DNA from 3 places in the Pengzhenrongella phosphoraccumulans genome. Region 3 is predicted to be linked to each of the others. Evidence: predicted binding sites of a transcription regulator. Region 3 holds the regulator's gene; each other region holds the start of a gene.

Region 1 (4,808 bases), 140 kb from region 3:
AGCTCCTCATCGAGGTGCTCGAGTACCGCGACCGGGCTGACGTCGCGCACCTCGAGGGCCAGCACGCACCGACCGGCCTGGAGCTGTTCCGGCACCTCGTCACCACGGCCCGGCTGAACATGGAACGGCCCGGCATCGTCCAGACGTACACCGTGCTGTCCGCGGAGTCCGTCACGGACAACCACCCGGCCCAGAACTGGTTCCGCGGGCGCTTCCAGGGCCTGCGTGAGCTGCTCACGGCCTCCCTGGCGCAGGTGTGCGGCCCCGACAACCTGCCCACGGACGACGAGCTCGAGCTCGCCGCGGGCGCGATCATCGGCGTGATGGACGGGCTGCAGATCCAGTGGCTCCTGGACCCGGACGCCGTCGATCTTGCGCGTTCCACCGCGTTTGCGATCGAGGCGATCCTCACCGCTGTCGTCGGCAACCGCGCGCGCACCCCGATCCTCTGACACCGCCTGGACGGGCGCCCGCAGCTCTGGTGCGAACGCATCCCTTGTGAGGCACCTGGGCGCCCGCTGTGAGATGCGGACGTGACCGAGCGGTGCAAGCCTGGGACCACCCTTGGAGATGAGGTGATGCAGCTGCATCTGCCTACATTCCGTGCCCCGCGACCCCGACGAAGTGGCCGCAGCCGGCAGCGTGCGTCGTCGGGCACCCCCCGCATTCGACTACCCCACGTTCACCGAAAGGCGACGCCATGTCTGGAAGGACGCACGCACTCCTGCGCTACCCCGCCGTCGTTGTTGTCAGCCTGCTGGGCCTGGTCGGCCTCGCAGCATCCGCAGAGGCTGCCCCGCGCATTGTCCTCAACCTCCCGCTCAGCGAAACGTCCGGAAAGACCGCCGTCGATATCAGCGGCCTCGGACACAACGGCACGTTCGGCGCAGGCGTCACCGTGGGACAGCCCGGAGCGTCCTACAAGTTCACGACCGGCCACGTCACCGTCGCGTCCAAGAAGAGCATGAACCCCGGCACCGCTGCGTTCTCGTTCAGTTTGGAGTTCGCGTGGAACACGACCGCCGTAGCTCCGACCGCGGCGAAGGACTACGACCTCATGCGCAAGGGCCTGAGCGCTAACCCGGGTGGCTCGTACAAGATGGAGTTGACACCTGCGCCCACCTGCTTCTTCAAGGGAGCGAATGCGAGCGAGCGTGCCGTGTCGAGCCCCGTCAACGTGCTCGACGGGAACTTCCACAGCATTACCTGCCGACGCACCGCCGGCGTTGTCTCGATCACGGTCGACGGCGTGGTCACCAGCCGATCCATGGCCATCGGCTCCATCAGTAATCTCAGCTCTGTCACGGTCGGCGCGAAGAACGACGGCGACGACCAGACCAAGGGTTATCTCCGAAACGTGAAGATCATCGTCGGATGACCCTCCGGAATACCGCTATGTTGTCGGTGCTTGACACACTCTTTGCACCCGACAATTCAGGGGGATTCATGACCAGCATGCCGACCTATCCGACCGGATCCGGCCCCGCAGCCAACCAGATGGGCGCGCCTCGGCGGCCCACACCGACCGATGTGCTGACCTCGGTCAAGCTGTGGTTCGCGAGCATCGGGGTCGGGCTCCTGGGCGGGATCCTGGGTTATGTCCTCTCCGATACGACCGCAGCCGTCAAGAAGTTGTCCGAGACCGACACGAGCGGGTTGACCGAGGCTCAGCTTCAGGCCGCGGTGAACATCGGACTCGTGGTGGCGCTCGTGCTCACGCTCGTCATGCTCGGGCTCCAGATCCTGTTCGTGTTCAAGATGAAGGCGGGCCGCGGTTGGGCTCGCATCGTGCTGACCGTGCTCGCCGCCTTCAGCGCCATCTCGACGCTGATGTCCCTCACGGGCGGCTTCACCGTCAGCACCGCCTTCAGCCTCGTCTCGCTCGGGCTCGTCGTCGCTGCGGTCGTCTTCATGTTCCGCCCCGCTGCAAACCCGTATTTCAGCAAGGCCCAGGCCTGACCCCTGCGGCTTGCTATGACACCTACGCTTAGGTGTCGAGAGTGGACCCCGAGGCCTGAGCGGCCAGCCGGTCATTCGCGATGGCGGTGTTGTCCGCCGCGATCTGCGCCCGGCTGGCTTGGGCTTTGAGGTTCGCCTCAAGTCGCTGCTGATCGCGCTCGAGCTGAGCCTTCATGGCCGCCTGAGCCGCCGCACTGGCTGCGGTGGTGGTGGCACTGACTGCGCTGACTGAGATGGGCGTTCGCCCGTACGAGCGGTGGAGGGGTCGAGCTGACCCCTCCACCGCGCTATCGACACGCCAGCGCCGCTGGTGAACTCCCCCGCGGCCTTGGATCGACTGTGACTGTGCGGAAGTCCCCTTGCGTCACCTCTTGACCGTTTTATCCTCATTGGGTATGATTAGCACAGGTGTTCGATCTTCTTCGACTCAGTGCTGTGACTCGATGGCGGGAGGGGGCGGCTGTGGAGGCAACCACCGGGCCTGCTCCCGCACCAGCGGTGATCACTGTGTCGGGTTCTCCTCGGGCCGTGGCCGACGGCGGCCCGGTCGCGCCGCTCGCGTGCGGGGCGGGCGGCGAGGTGGCCGCGTTGCGCGCGGCCGCCGCCGCGCTTGCCTCCGCTGCTTCAGGGGCGTCGGGGTGGGCAGGGCCTGAGCGGCAGGGCGTGCTGACCGAGCTGAACCTGACCATCGACACCCTGCAAGCGATCCGGTCCGCGGTGCTCATCGCCGAACGCAACGCGGACACGTGGCGCGGGTCCGGGGACCCCAGCTTCGAAGCGTGGGTCGGCCGCAAGACCCGGCTCGGCAAGCGCGGCGGGGCCGCGCGGGTGCGCCAGGCCGCCGAGCTCGACACCGTCCCGGACGTGCGCGAGGCCGTGACCGAGGGGCGTATCCCGCTGGAGCACGCCGGCATCATCGCCAAGGTCGCCGCCACCGGCACCCCCGCCCAACGCGAAGCCGCCACCTCCCCCGCCGGGCAAGAAACGTTGTTGGGCCTGGCTGCCGGGCAGGACGCGGGCACGTTCGCGCGCACCGCCGACCGGTGGGCCGCCAACCTGGACCCCGCCGGCCTGGAACGCGACCACCAAGCCCAACGCCGCGCCCGGTTCCTGCACCTGACCCACACCCCGCACGGCACCCACCTCAAAGGACTGCTCGACTCCCTCACCGGCCACCAGGTCGCCCTCGCCCTGGAAGCCGCCACCCCACGACCCGCCGCCGACGACGACCGCGACTACGGCCAACGCAACGCCGACGCCCTGGGGTCCATCGCCGACCGCATCCTGGCGTCCGTGAACACCAAACCCGGCGCGCACGTGCCACCCCAGGTCTCGGTCATCCTGACCGAAGCGACCTGGGTCGCCGCCCAAGCCGACCGCGACCGCCGCCGGGCAGCCCTAGCCACCTTCGGATTCACCACCGACGACGACGCCGACGATGGCGGGGAGGTTGGCGGGCGCAGCGGGGGTGGCAGTAGCGAGAGCGGCGCAAGCACCCTGTTCGGCAGCGGGACCGGCACCGGCAGCAACGCCGGTTCCGAGACCGAATGCGGGGCGGGGCCTGCGGTGCTCCCGGTGTTGGGGTATGCGCCGGCGACCCTCGAGGACGGCACGCCCGTGCCGGCAAGTGAGCTCGGGGTGATCATGTGCGACTGCGAGCTGACCCGCATCGTCATCAACGCCGACGGCGTCCCCCTGGACCTGGGGCGCACCGAACGGCTGTTCACCGGGGCCCAACGCAAAGCCGTCATCGCCCGCGACCGCGAATGCGCCTGGCCCGACTGCCACGCCCACGCCCGCTGGTGCCACATCCACCACCTGGCCTGGTGGCAACGCGACGGCGGAACCACCTCCGTAGAAAACGGTGCGTTGCTATGCAACTTCCACCACCACGAAGTCCACCGACTCGACCTCACCCTGACCCGCCACACCACACGCGACTACGACGGCATCACCGGCATCGCCCGCGTCTGGTACGACTTCACCGACCCCACCGGACGAACACTCCGCGGCCCCGCCGGGGCAAGCCCACCCACCGGACCACCCGGGATCCAACCACCCGCACCACCACGACCACCCGAACCACCGAACGAGCTCGGCCTCGACCGCGACGTCGACACCCTCGTCGCGTGACAGCCGATTTGCGAATGGCTGAGGGCCAGGCCGCGCGGCCGCACGGCTTGCGGGTGGGCACGCCGTGCGGTGCCGGAGCGCGCGAGAGCAGCTTTCGCTCAGCCTGCGAGGGCAGCTTCCGGGGTGTCGGCGTCAAGGATTCCCTGCGAGGCCAGAGGGCGGTTGGCCTCGACCACCTTCTGGTACGCGGGCAGGTCGCGGTAGAGCTCGTCCTTGAGCGGGTTGCACTTGCCCTGGACGATCTTCATCACCTGGTAGATCACGACGGCAAGGTTCGCCGCCAGGGCGATGGCGCTGACCACGAACAGCGCGGTCGGGTCGTTCGAGGACTTGACCGCGAAGGTGGACTCGCCGACGAATGCCGGAAACGCCATCGTGAACATCATCCAGAACGCGAGCGTCTGGGCCCGGTGCTGGAGCCACGCACCGCGCTTGATGAAGAAGGCGGGGATCGTGCACGAGACGAGGAGCGCGGCACCTGCGTAGAACGCGTGGTCGCCCACGCAGTTGTAGACGTACGCGAAGTTCCACAGGTCGTACGCGATGATCCAGAACCAGAGCATGTCGGGCCAGATCATGTCCTTCTTCTTGCCCCGGCTGATGAAGATCCCCGCCCACCCGCAGATGGTGAGCAGGTTGAGCAGGCCGGCCACGCCGTTCATGATGTTCCAGGGCCCGCCGACCATCATGACGCCGTCGATGTGGCCGTTCAGGCC
Region 2 (4,808 bases), 480 kb from region 3:
ATGATGAAGGATGGGTCCATGGGGTGGCACGTCTTTCGGGTCTGTGTCGATGTCGGGCGCAGTCTAGGCGCCATGTCTCGGGAAGCCCAACGTCTCGCGACGGCGGACCGTTCCCTGGTCAGTGGCCCTGTGCTCGAAACCGACGAGCCCGAAGGCGGACCGCTACCTCCAGTACACCAGGGAACGCAGGCGTACTGGCTCTAGAACACCAGCGTCCCACTCATCGGCGGTGGAGTGAGACCCAGATGCTCCCATGCCGACGGCATCGCCACGCGGCCCCGCGCCGTGCGCCCGACGAGCCCTTCGCGGACCAGGAACGGCTCGGCGACCGTCTCGACGGTCTCCGGCTCCTCCCCCACCGCGACCGCCAGGGTCGTCAGCCCCACCGGTCCCCCGCCGAACCGCACGCACAATGCCGTCAGGACCGACCGGTCGAGCCGGTCGAGGCCGAGCGCGTCCACCTCGTAGACCGTGAGCGCGGCGTTGGCGGCCGCGAGGTCGAGCCGGCCGTCACCACGCACCTGGGCCCAGTCGCGCACGCGCCGCAGCAGCCGGTTGGCGATCCGGGGGGTGCCGCGCGATCGCGAGGCGATCTCGTAGCCGGCGTCGGCCCGCAGCTCGACGCCCAGCAGACCGGCCGACCGCACCAGCACCCGCTCGAGCTCGTCGATCGCATAGAAGTCGAGGTGGCCGGTGAACCCGAACCGGTCCCGCAGCGGCGCGGGCAGCAGCCCGGCGCGCGTCGTGGCGCCGACGACGGTGAACGGTGGGAGCGCCAGCGGGATGGCGCTGGCCCCCGCGCCCTTGCCCACCACGACGTCGACCCGGAAGTCCTCCATCGCGACGTACAACAGCTCGGCGGCCGGACGAGCCAGCCGGTGGATCTCGTCGAGGAACAGCACCTCGCCCTCCTCGAGCGAGGACAGCACCGCGGCGAGGTCGCCCGCGTGCTGGATCGCCGGACCCGAGGTCACCCGCAGCGGCGCGCCGAGCTCGGCAGCGATGATCATCGCGAGGGTCGTCTTGCCCAGCCCGGGTGGCCCGGAGAGCAGCACGTGGTCGGGTGCCCGGCCGCGCCGCAGCGCGGCCTCGAGCACGAGCGAAAGCTGGTCGCGCACGACCCGCTGGCCGACGAACTCGTCGAACCGTCGCGGCCGCAGGGCCGCCTCGGCCGCGCGCTCGACGTCGTCGGCCGCGGGCCGCACGAGCCGTTCGGTCGTCACGTCGTCGTGCGCCCGGTCGTTGAGGTCGTCCAGGTCCTCGGTTCCGAGGTCGCGGTACTCAGCCACGGCCGGATCCCAACGACCGCAGCGCCGCGCGCAGGACGCCGGCCACCTCGAGGTCGCTCACCGGGCTGGCGAGGTCGGTGTTGGCCGCGACGACGCCGGCCACGGCGTCCTCGGCCGCCTTCGCGTTCCAGCCGAGCCCGACGAGCGCGTCGACGACCTCCGACCGGCGATCCGCGGCGACCGCGAGGTACGGGCTCGACCCGTCCCCGCCGGCGCCGGTCGCGATCCCGAGCCGATCACCGAGCTCGAGCACGATGCGCTGCGCCCCCTTGTGCCCGATCCCCGGCACCCGCTTGAGCGCCACCAGGTCCTCGGTCGCCACCGCCCGGCGCAGGCCGTCGGGGCTGTGCACGGCGAGCATCGCGAGCGCGAGCCGCGGACCGACCCCCGAGACCGTCTGCACGATCTCGAAGACCGCGCGCTCGTCGGGGTCACCGAAGCCGAACAACGTCAGCGAGTCCTCGCGCACCACCAGGGACGTGGACAGGACGGTGGTGGCACCGACCCGGAGCCCGGCGAGCGTCGCGGGGGTCGCCTGGATCAGCATGCCGACCCCTCCGACCTCGACGATCACCGAGTCGAGCCGCACTGCTTGCACCGTGCCGCGGACCGAGGCGATCACGTCACTGTTCCTCTCGCTGAGCTGGGGATCTCGGCGCACGCCGACCACCGGCCACCTGGGCCAGGCAGGCGAACACCTGTACGAACGGCCTCTACCGTAACAAGCGCCGCGCGACCGGGTGGACCCGACGCGCCGCTGATCACCCGCGGGTCGGACGACGCGCCGCGTGCTCGGCCGCGGCCCACGCCCGCTGGGCGCTGGTCATGGCCTGCAGCGAGCGTTGCGGCGCGGCGAGCGCACCCGCCGGGCGCCAGAGGTGACAGATCGCGAGGGCGAGCGCATCGGCGGCGTCGGCCGGGCGCGGCACCTCGGCCAGGCCGAGGATCCGCGCCACCATCGTCTGGACCTGCGCCTTGTCGGCGCGCCCGGAACCCGTCACCGCGGCTTTGACCTCGCTCGGGGTGTGCAGGGCGACGGGGATCCGCCGTCGGGCAGCCGCGAGCATCGCGATCCCGGCGACCTGGGCGGTGCCCATGACGGTGCTCACGTTGTGCTGGGCGAACACCCGCTCGATCGCGACGACGTCCGGCGCCTCGCGGTCGATCCACTCGTCGAGCTGCAGGGCGATCGCCAGCAGCCGTCGGTCGATGTCCTCCTCGGTCGAGGACCGCGCGACCCCCACGGCCACGAGCACGGCCCGCCGCCCGGGCAAGGAGTCGACCACCCCCAACCCGCACCGCGTGAGCCCAGGATCAACCCCCAGAACCCGCACACCCACCCCCACAGAAGAAGCCCGGTGTTACTCGGCTTGGAGCTCTGCCATGACCTCGTCGCTGGCGTCGAAGTTCGCGAAGACGTTCTGGACGTCGTCGCTGTCTTCCAGGGTGTCGATCAGGCGCAGGATGCGGCGGGCGCCGTCGGCGTCGACCTCGATGTGGATCGCGGCGACGAACTGGCTGTCGGCCGAGTCGTAGTCGATCTTGTTGGCCTGGAGCGCGGTGCGGACCGGCACCAGGTCCTTCGCCTCGGAGATGACCTCGAAGACCTCGCCGAGGTCCTTGACCTCGTCGGCACCGGCGTCGAGCACCGCGTCGAGCACGGCGTCCTCGGTCAGGCCGTTCTCCTTGGGGACGATGACGACGCCCTTGCGGCTGAACAGGTAGGACACCGAACCGGGATCGGCGAGCGACCCGCCGTTGCGCGTGAACGCCACTCGCACGTCGGACGCGGCGCGGTTGCGGTTGTCCGTGAGGCACTCGACCAGCACCGCGATCCCGCCGGGGCCGTAGCCCTCGTACATGATCGACTGGTAGTCAGCCCCGGTCTCGGCACCGGATCCGCGCTTGAGCGCGCGATCGATGTTCTCGTTGGGGACCGACTGCTTCTTGGCCTTCTGCACCGCGTCGACGAGCGTCGGGTTGCCGGCCATGTCGGGGCCGCCCGAGCGCACCGCGACCTCGATGTTCTTGACCAGCTTCGCGAAGAGCTTGCTCCGCTTGGCGTCGACAACGGCCTTCTGGTGCTTGGTGGTAGCCCACTTAGAGTGACCCGACATCGATTAACGACCCTTCGTTTTCACACTGACGACACCGATGGCGTCCGACCCTCACAGGCCGGGCGCTCGCACCGAGAGTGCGTCACGGACGATCTGTACGAACAGTTTGTGCACGCGCGTGTCGCCGGTGACCTCAGGGTGGAACGAGGTCGCGAGCAGTCCGCCCTGCCGCACAGCGACGATCCTACCGGCGGCAGGACCGCCGGAGACCGCGGAAAGGACCTCGGCGCGCGGGCCGACCTGCTCGACCCAGGGTGCACGGATGAAAACCGCGTGCACCGGCTCGCCCGGGATCCCGTCGATCGTCAGGTCCGTCTCGAAGGAGTCGACCTGTCGGCCGAAGGCGTTGCGCCGCACCGTGATGTCCAGCCCGCCCAACGTCCGTTGACCGTCGATCCCCCCGAGGACCCGGTCCGCGAGCAGGATCATCCCGGCGCACGAACCGTAGGCGGGCAGCCCGCCCCGCAGGCGCTCCTGCAGCGGCTCGAACAGGTCGAAGGCGCGCAAAAGCTTGTCGATCGTCGTGGACTCCCCCCGGGGATGACCAGACCGTCGATGTCGTCGAGCTCGCGGGCGCGGCGCACGGGAACGGCCGACGCGCCGGACGCTTCGAGGGCGAGCGCGTGCTCGCGGACGTCGCCCTGCAGGGCGAGTACTCCGATCGTGGGGTTCACGACCGTGCACTCTACGGCCGCGGTCACGCGGTCAGGTCCCGGGTGACGCCGTCCCAACCGCCGAGCAGAGCCCGCACGAGCTCGGGCAGCCCCGCCGGGAAGACCTCCTCGTCGAGCGCCGCCAGCGCGTCCAGCTCCCACCAGCGCAGCTCGTCGATCGTGTCGACCTCAAGCTCGGTCCAGCCGTCGCGGCTGAAGTCGTCGTCGGCCACGCGAGGTCCACCGATGGACCCGGCGTACCGACCGAGGAAGAAGACCTCCTCCTGCCGACAGGTCTCGCGAAAGAAGTCGAACATCGCGACGCGCGAGTAGACCGGCCCGACGAGCTCCGCCGGTGCCAGAGTGATCCCGGCCTCCTCGAACAGCTCGCGCGCCGCCGCCTCGCGCTGGGTCTCCCCCGCGTCGATCCCGCCACCCACGGTGAACCACCAGGACCGTTCGCGCTGGTCGACGTCGCTGCCGTGCAGCAGCAGGACACGGTCGTCGGCGTCCAGCAGGATCACGCGGGCGGCACGCCGAAAGCGCACGCCGTCCGAGCCCATGACCCATTCGGGTCCGAGCTGGTGGATCGGGCCGTGCACAGGGCCGTCCGAGACGACCGTCACCAACCGCGCTCGGCGAGACGGTGCGGCTCGGGGATGTCGGCGACGTTGATGCCGACCATGGCCTCGCCGAGACCGCGCGACACCTTCGCGATGACGCTCGGGTCGTCGAAGAACGTGGTCGCC
Region 3 (4,808 bases):
GGGACTGCCCTTCCCCAGCACGGAGATCCGGATCGTCGACGTCGACGACCCGACCCGCGACGCCCCGCAGGACGAGCGCGGCGAGCTGCTCATCCGTGGACCGCAGGTGTTCGCCGGCTACTGGGGCCGACCTGACGAGACCACAGCCGTCCTGCTCCCGGGTGGCTGGCTCCGCACCGGAGACGTCGTCGTGGCCGACGCCGCCGGCTCCCTCACCCTGGTCGATCGCACCAAGGAGATGATCATCACCGGCGGCTTCAAGGTCTACCCGTCGCAGGTCGAGGACCTGATCCGCCAGATGCCGGGGATCGTCGATGTCGCCGTCGTCGGCGTGCCGGCCGGCGAGCAGGGCGAGCGGGTCGTAGCCGCGGTCGTCCTCGACGCCGACGGGCCAGAGGCGAGCGCCGTCGACCTGGCCACGGTTCGGGCCTGGTGCGAGAAGCGCCTGGCCCGGTACGCGATCCCCCGCCAGCTGGTCGTGCTCCCGGACCTGCCGCGGTCCGCGATCGGCAAGGTGCTGCGCCGCGTCGTGCGGGAAGAGCTGATCGCGACCCACGACAGCGCGTCCGCATGAGGCGGTTTGCTCTGATACCACCCGCGTTGCTGGTTCCGCACCCCCTCGAACAGGAGGATGATGGTAGTAATGTCCTCCCAGCCCACCGGTAGACGCCGGCACCTGCCCAACAGTCCGTTCAACGCCGCCCGAGAGGCGGCAGCTGCGGCAATCAAGCCGATCCCCGTCGGGGCCCGCGTCTCGCACGAGCGACACGGGCTCGGTCGAGTCGTCGCCCTTGACGGCGATCGCGCCGTCATCGTCGACTTCGGCGCGGGTGACCGCCGCCGCGTCGCGCTCGACAGCGCCAAGCTCGAACGGCTCTGACCCGACCCTGATCGTGGCCGCCGCGTTCTCGCGACCCCGTGATCGACGCTGTCTGTGAACGGCACTGTCTGTGAACGACGCTGTCTGTGAACGACGCTGTCTGTGAACCGCGCCCAGACCCCGGACCGTTTCCCGTGCGCTAGGGAGCGGTCGGGGTCGACTCGCCGTGGAGCGATCCCCGGTCGGGCTGCTCCTCGGAATCGGACTCTGCCAGCGCCGCAGCCTCGTGCTCGGCGCGCAGCAACGTGATCGCCGCCTCGAAGTCCTCGAGCGAGTTGAATCCCTGGTAGACGCTCGCGAACCGCAGGTAGGCCACCTCGTCGAGGTCGCGCAGCGGCCCGAGGATCGTCAACCCGATCTCGTAGGCGTCCAGCTCGGCGCTGCCGGTGCTCCGAATGTTCTCCTCGACCCGCTGCGCGAGCAGCGCGAGGTCGTCCTCGTTCACCGGCCGGCCCTGGCACGCCTTGCGGACACCGTTGATGATCTTCTCGCGGCTGAACGGCTCCGTCGCACCCGAGCGCTTCACGACCGACAGGCTCGCCGTCTCGACGGTGGTGAACCGTCGGTTGCACTGCGGGCACTGGCGCCGGCGGCGGATCGACGAGCCGTCATCCGACGTCCGGGAGTCCACCACCCGCGAGTCAGAGTGGTGGCAGAACGGACAGTGCACGCCGAGCCTCCGGTCCTGGTTTGCGCCGGGGTCGGCGCTCGGCGAAGAACTCCTCGGGCGCGCGGCGACCCTCGGCCACGGTATCTGGGCCAAAACCTAGAGGTCCGCGCGCCCAGACGCAAGGTGGCTTCGGCCGCGGCACGTGCCCCGGCCGCGGCAGATGGCGGTCAGCCTGCCGGGACCAGGATCTGCTGCCCGGCCCGCAGACCCGCCCCAGCCAGGCCGTTCAACGCGACGAGAGCGCCGACGGTGTCGCGAACGTCGTCGTTCGGGGCCGTGTAGGCCGTGGCGATCGCCCACAGGCTCTCCCCCGCGGCGACCGTATACGTGTCCACCGGGACGGCCTCGGCCGGCGAACCGGCCACCGCCCGGCCGCCGACGAGCACCCCGGCGAGCGCAAGTGCGACGGCACCGGCGGCGACCACCCGACGCCCCCGCGTCGTCAGCGTCAGAGTGCCTGATCCCGACATCCCCTGCGGGTGGACCGTTGCTGCGCTCATGTCCGTGCTCCTCTCGAATAGCCCGCGACCTGGGTCTCCGTGACCCGAGTCGAACACCTGTGCGTCGAACACCTGTGCGTCGAACGTCTGTACGATGTCTAGCACGAAGCACCGACGGTTGTCGAGACACGCTCGAACAGATGTTTGAAAGCGCGGCCTTGTTCTTCTAGGCTGTGTGTACGCCAGAGCAAGCGCACCACGAGCCACCCACACGCTCGGTCGAGCGTCGAGGGTGGACTCGAACAGGAGGAGGAGAACCGTGGCCACAGACACGAACACCCCCGGCGGTCCCCCGGACCCGCCAGCGACGCGAAAGACGCGCGCCGCCCTCGCGTCGGTCCACGCGCTCCCGGACAGTGCGCCGGACAGCGACGGGTTGACCGCGCGCCAGCGGCTGGTCCTCGAGACCATCCGGTCATCGGTCGCCCACCGCGGCTACCCGCCCACCATGCGGGAGATCGGCGAGGCGGTCGGCCTGACCAGCCCGTCGAGCGTCAAGCACCAGCTCACCGCGCTCGAGCGCAAGGGGTATCTGCGGCGCGACCCGAACCGGCCGCGCGCCATCGAGGTGATGCACCCGGACGACTCACGACCGATCCAGCGGCTGCAGCCGAGCACCGGGTCGCCGGCGAGCAGCTTCGGCGAGGAGCACCTCGCAGCGCAGGACGGCTCGCCCACGCCGTCCTACGTCCCGGTGGTCGGACGGATCGCCGCCGGCGGACCGATCCTGGCCGAGCAGGTCGTGGAGGACGTCTTCCCGCTCCCGCGCCAGCTGGTCGGTGACGGTGACCTGTTCCTGCTCCGCGTGGCCGGGGACTCGATGATCGACGCCGCGATCTGCGACGGCGACTGGGTCGTCGTCCGCCGCCAGCCGATCGCGGAGAACGGCGAGATCGTCGCGGCCATGATCGACGGCGAGGCGACCGTCAAGACCTTCAAGCGCACGGACGGGCACCTGTGGCTCCTGCCGCACAACCCGGCCTACTCCCCGATCAACGGCGACGAGGCGCAGGTCCTGGGTCGCGTCGTCAGCGTGCTGCGCAAGCTGTGACGGGGGCGTACTGATGCCCGGGCGGATGCGCGACCCCGGACCGTCGGCAACAGCCGACCGGCTCGCCGAGGCGCTTCAGTGCGAGCCCGCAGGTCGGCTCGAGGACTGCTCGCTCGCCGAGCTGCGCCGGCGCGCGGCCGCAGCCGGGATCGTCGGCCGATCCCGGCTGCGCAAGGACGAGCTGGTCCGAGCGCTGCGGTCGTCGTCGGGCGAGGCCTGACCCGGGTCTCGCCGCGGGCTCACCCGACCGGCGTCAGAAGCCGAACCGGCGCGCGACCGTCTTGAGGGCCTCCGCTGAGGTCCGCAGGTGCGCGAGTTCGTCCGGAGACATCGGGACCTCGAGCTCTCGCCCGGCCCCGGTCCGACCGACGACGGTCGGCACCGACAGGCAGATGTCGCTGATGCCGTAGTAGTCGTCGAGCAGGCTCGAGACCGGCAGCACCCGCCGTTCGTCCTTGAGGATCGCCTCGATGATGCGCGAGGCGGCGAGCGCCACGGCGTAGTTCGTGGCGCCCTTGCCGGCGATGATCTTGTACGCCGACTCGATGACGTCCCGAGCGATCCGCTCGCGCACGTCGAGCGTCAACGGCCCCGAGCTCCGGGTACCGCGCCAGTTCGGCAGGGGAACCCCGCCGATGGAAGCGGACTCCCACAGCGGGAACTCGCTGTCGCCGTGCTCGCCGACCATGTACGCGTGCACGTTCTGCACGGCGACCCCGGTGTGCTGCGCGATGAGGTAGCGCAGGCGCGAGGAGTCCAGGACGGTGCCCGAGCCGAAGAGCTGCGAGCGCGGCAGGCCAGAGATCTTCAGTGCCGCGTAGGTGACGATGTCGACCGGGTTGGTCACCATCACGAACACGGCGTTGGGCGCCTGCTCGACGAGCGGCGGCAGGATCATCCGCGTCAGCGCGATCGTCGCCTCGGCGAGGTCCAGGCGGGTCTGCCCGGGCTTCTGCTTCGCCCCGGCGGTCACCACGACGACGTCGGCGTCGGCGCACACGGCGATGTCGTCCGACCCGATCACCTCGGCCATCGGCATGAACTGGATCCCGTGCCCGAGGTCGGCCGCCTCGGCCTCGACCTTGGCCTTGTCGATGTCGTACAGGGCCACCGTGCGCGCCGCGCCGCGCATGAGGGCCGCGTACGCCACCGTCGCCCCCACCGCGCCCGCGCCGACCACTGCCAGCTTGGTGGTGCGGCGATCGGGCAGGGGGCCGCTCCCCCAGCCGATCTCGTCGCTGTCGTAGGTCTCACTCACAGGTCCTCCAGATGGCTCAACGGGTCACGCTAGTGCGGCGAGCCGCTCGAGCGCCGCGATGACGATCGACCGGTCGGTCGTCCGCCAGAAGTCGGGAAGTGAACGGGCCAGGAACTCGCCGTAGCGAGCCGTGGCAAGCCGTGGGTCAAGGACCGCGACCACGCCGCGGTCCGCCGTGCCGCGGATCAGTCGACCGGCGCCCTGGGCGAGGAGCAGCGCGGCGTGCGTCGCGGAGACCTGCATGAAGCCGTTCCCGCCCGCCGCCTCGACGGCTTCCGACCGCGCCGAGCGCACGGGGTCGTCGGGCCGGGGGAACGGGATGCGGTCGATCAGGACGAGCTGGCACGACGACCCGGGCACGTCGACACCCTGCCAGAGCGACAACGTGCCGAACAGGCAGGTCGCGGGGTCCTCGGCGAACGTGCGCACCAGCGTCGGCAGCTGGTCGT

The links. The regulator LexA, encoded in region 3, represses DNA repair genes until DNA is damaged. The targets are predictions, from matches to a motif close to TCGAACANNTGTTCGA.
Region 1: VTA80_RS17125 (DUF222 domain-containing protein) is a predicted target of LexA. The motif match lies at 2,360-2,375, and genes of this name have one in related genera.
Region 2: ruvA (Holliday junction branch migration protein RuvA) is a predicted target of LexA. The motif match lies at 1,980-1,995, and genes of this name have one in related genera.

What each region holds. Positions count from the first base shown of each region.
Region 1 is NZ_CP144210.1:3,695,916-3,700,723, reverse strand. Features, by position in the region: gene VTA80_RS17145 (TetR/AcrR family transcriptional regulator) at 1-452, shown strand, start outside; gene VTA80_RS17140 (LamG-like jellyroll fold domain-containing protein) at 701-1,378, shown strand; gene VTA80_RS17135 (hypothetical protein) at 1,447-1,959, shown strand; gene VTA80_RS17130 (hypothetical protein) at 1,988-2,134, opposite strand; gene VTA80_RS17125 (DUF222 domain-containing protein) at 2,488-4,092, shown strand; gene VTA80_RS17120 (DUF5692 family protein) at 4,191-4,808, opposite strand, start outside.
Region 2 is NZ_CP144210.1:4,321,174-4,325,981, reverse strand. Features, by position in the region: gene yajC (preprotein translocase subunit YajC) at 1-20, opposite strand, end outside; gene ruvB (Holliday junction branch migration DNA helicase RuvB) at 201-1,223, opposite strand; gene ruvA (Holliday junction branch migration protein RuvA) at 1,282-1,911, opposite strand; gene ruvC (crossover junction endodeoxyribonuclease RuvC) at 2,051-2,623, opposite strand; gene VTA80_RS20030 (YebC/PmpR family DNA-binding transcriptional regulator) at 2,651-3,406, opposite strand; partial or broken gene pdxT (pyridoxal 5'-phosphate synthase glutaminase subunit PdxT) at 3,458-4,080, opposite strand; gene VTA80_RS20020 (NUDIX hydrolase) at 4,104-4,685, opposite strand; gene pdxS (pyridoxal 5'-phosphate synthase lyase subunit PdxS) at 4,682-4,808, opposite strand, start outside.
Region 3 is NZ_CP144210.1:3,839,839-3,844,646, reverse strand. Features, by position in the region: gene VTA80_RS17790 (AMP-binding protein) at 1-574, shown strand, start outside; gene VTA80_RS17785 (hypothetical protein) at 644-880, shown strand; gene nrdR (transcriptional regulator NrdR) at 1,020-1,550, opposite strand; gene VTA80_RS17775 (LysM peptidoglycan-binding domain-containing protein) at 1,718-2,050, opposite strand; gene lexA (transcriptional repressor LexA) at 2,427-3,101, shown strand; gene VTA80_RS17765 (hypothetical protein) at 3,127-3,321, shown strand; gene VTA80_RS17760 (L-lactate dehydrogenase) at 3,355-4,359, opposite strand; gene VTA80_RS17755 (ATP-dependent DNA helicase) at 4,384-4,808, opposite strand, start outside.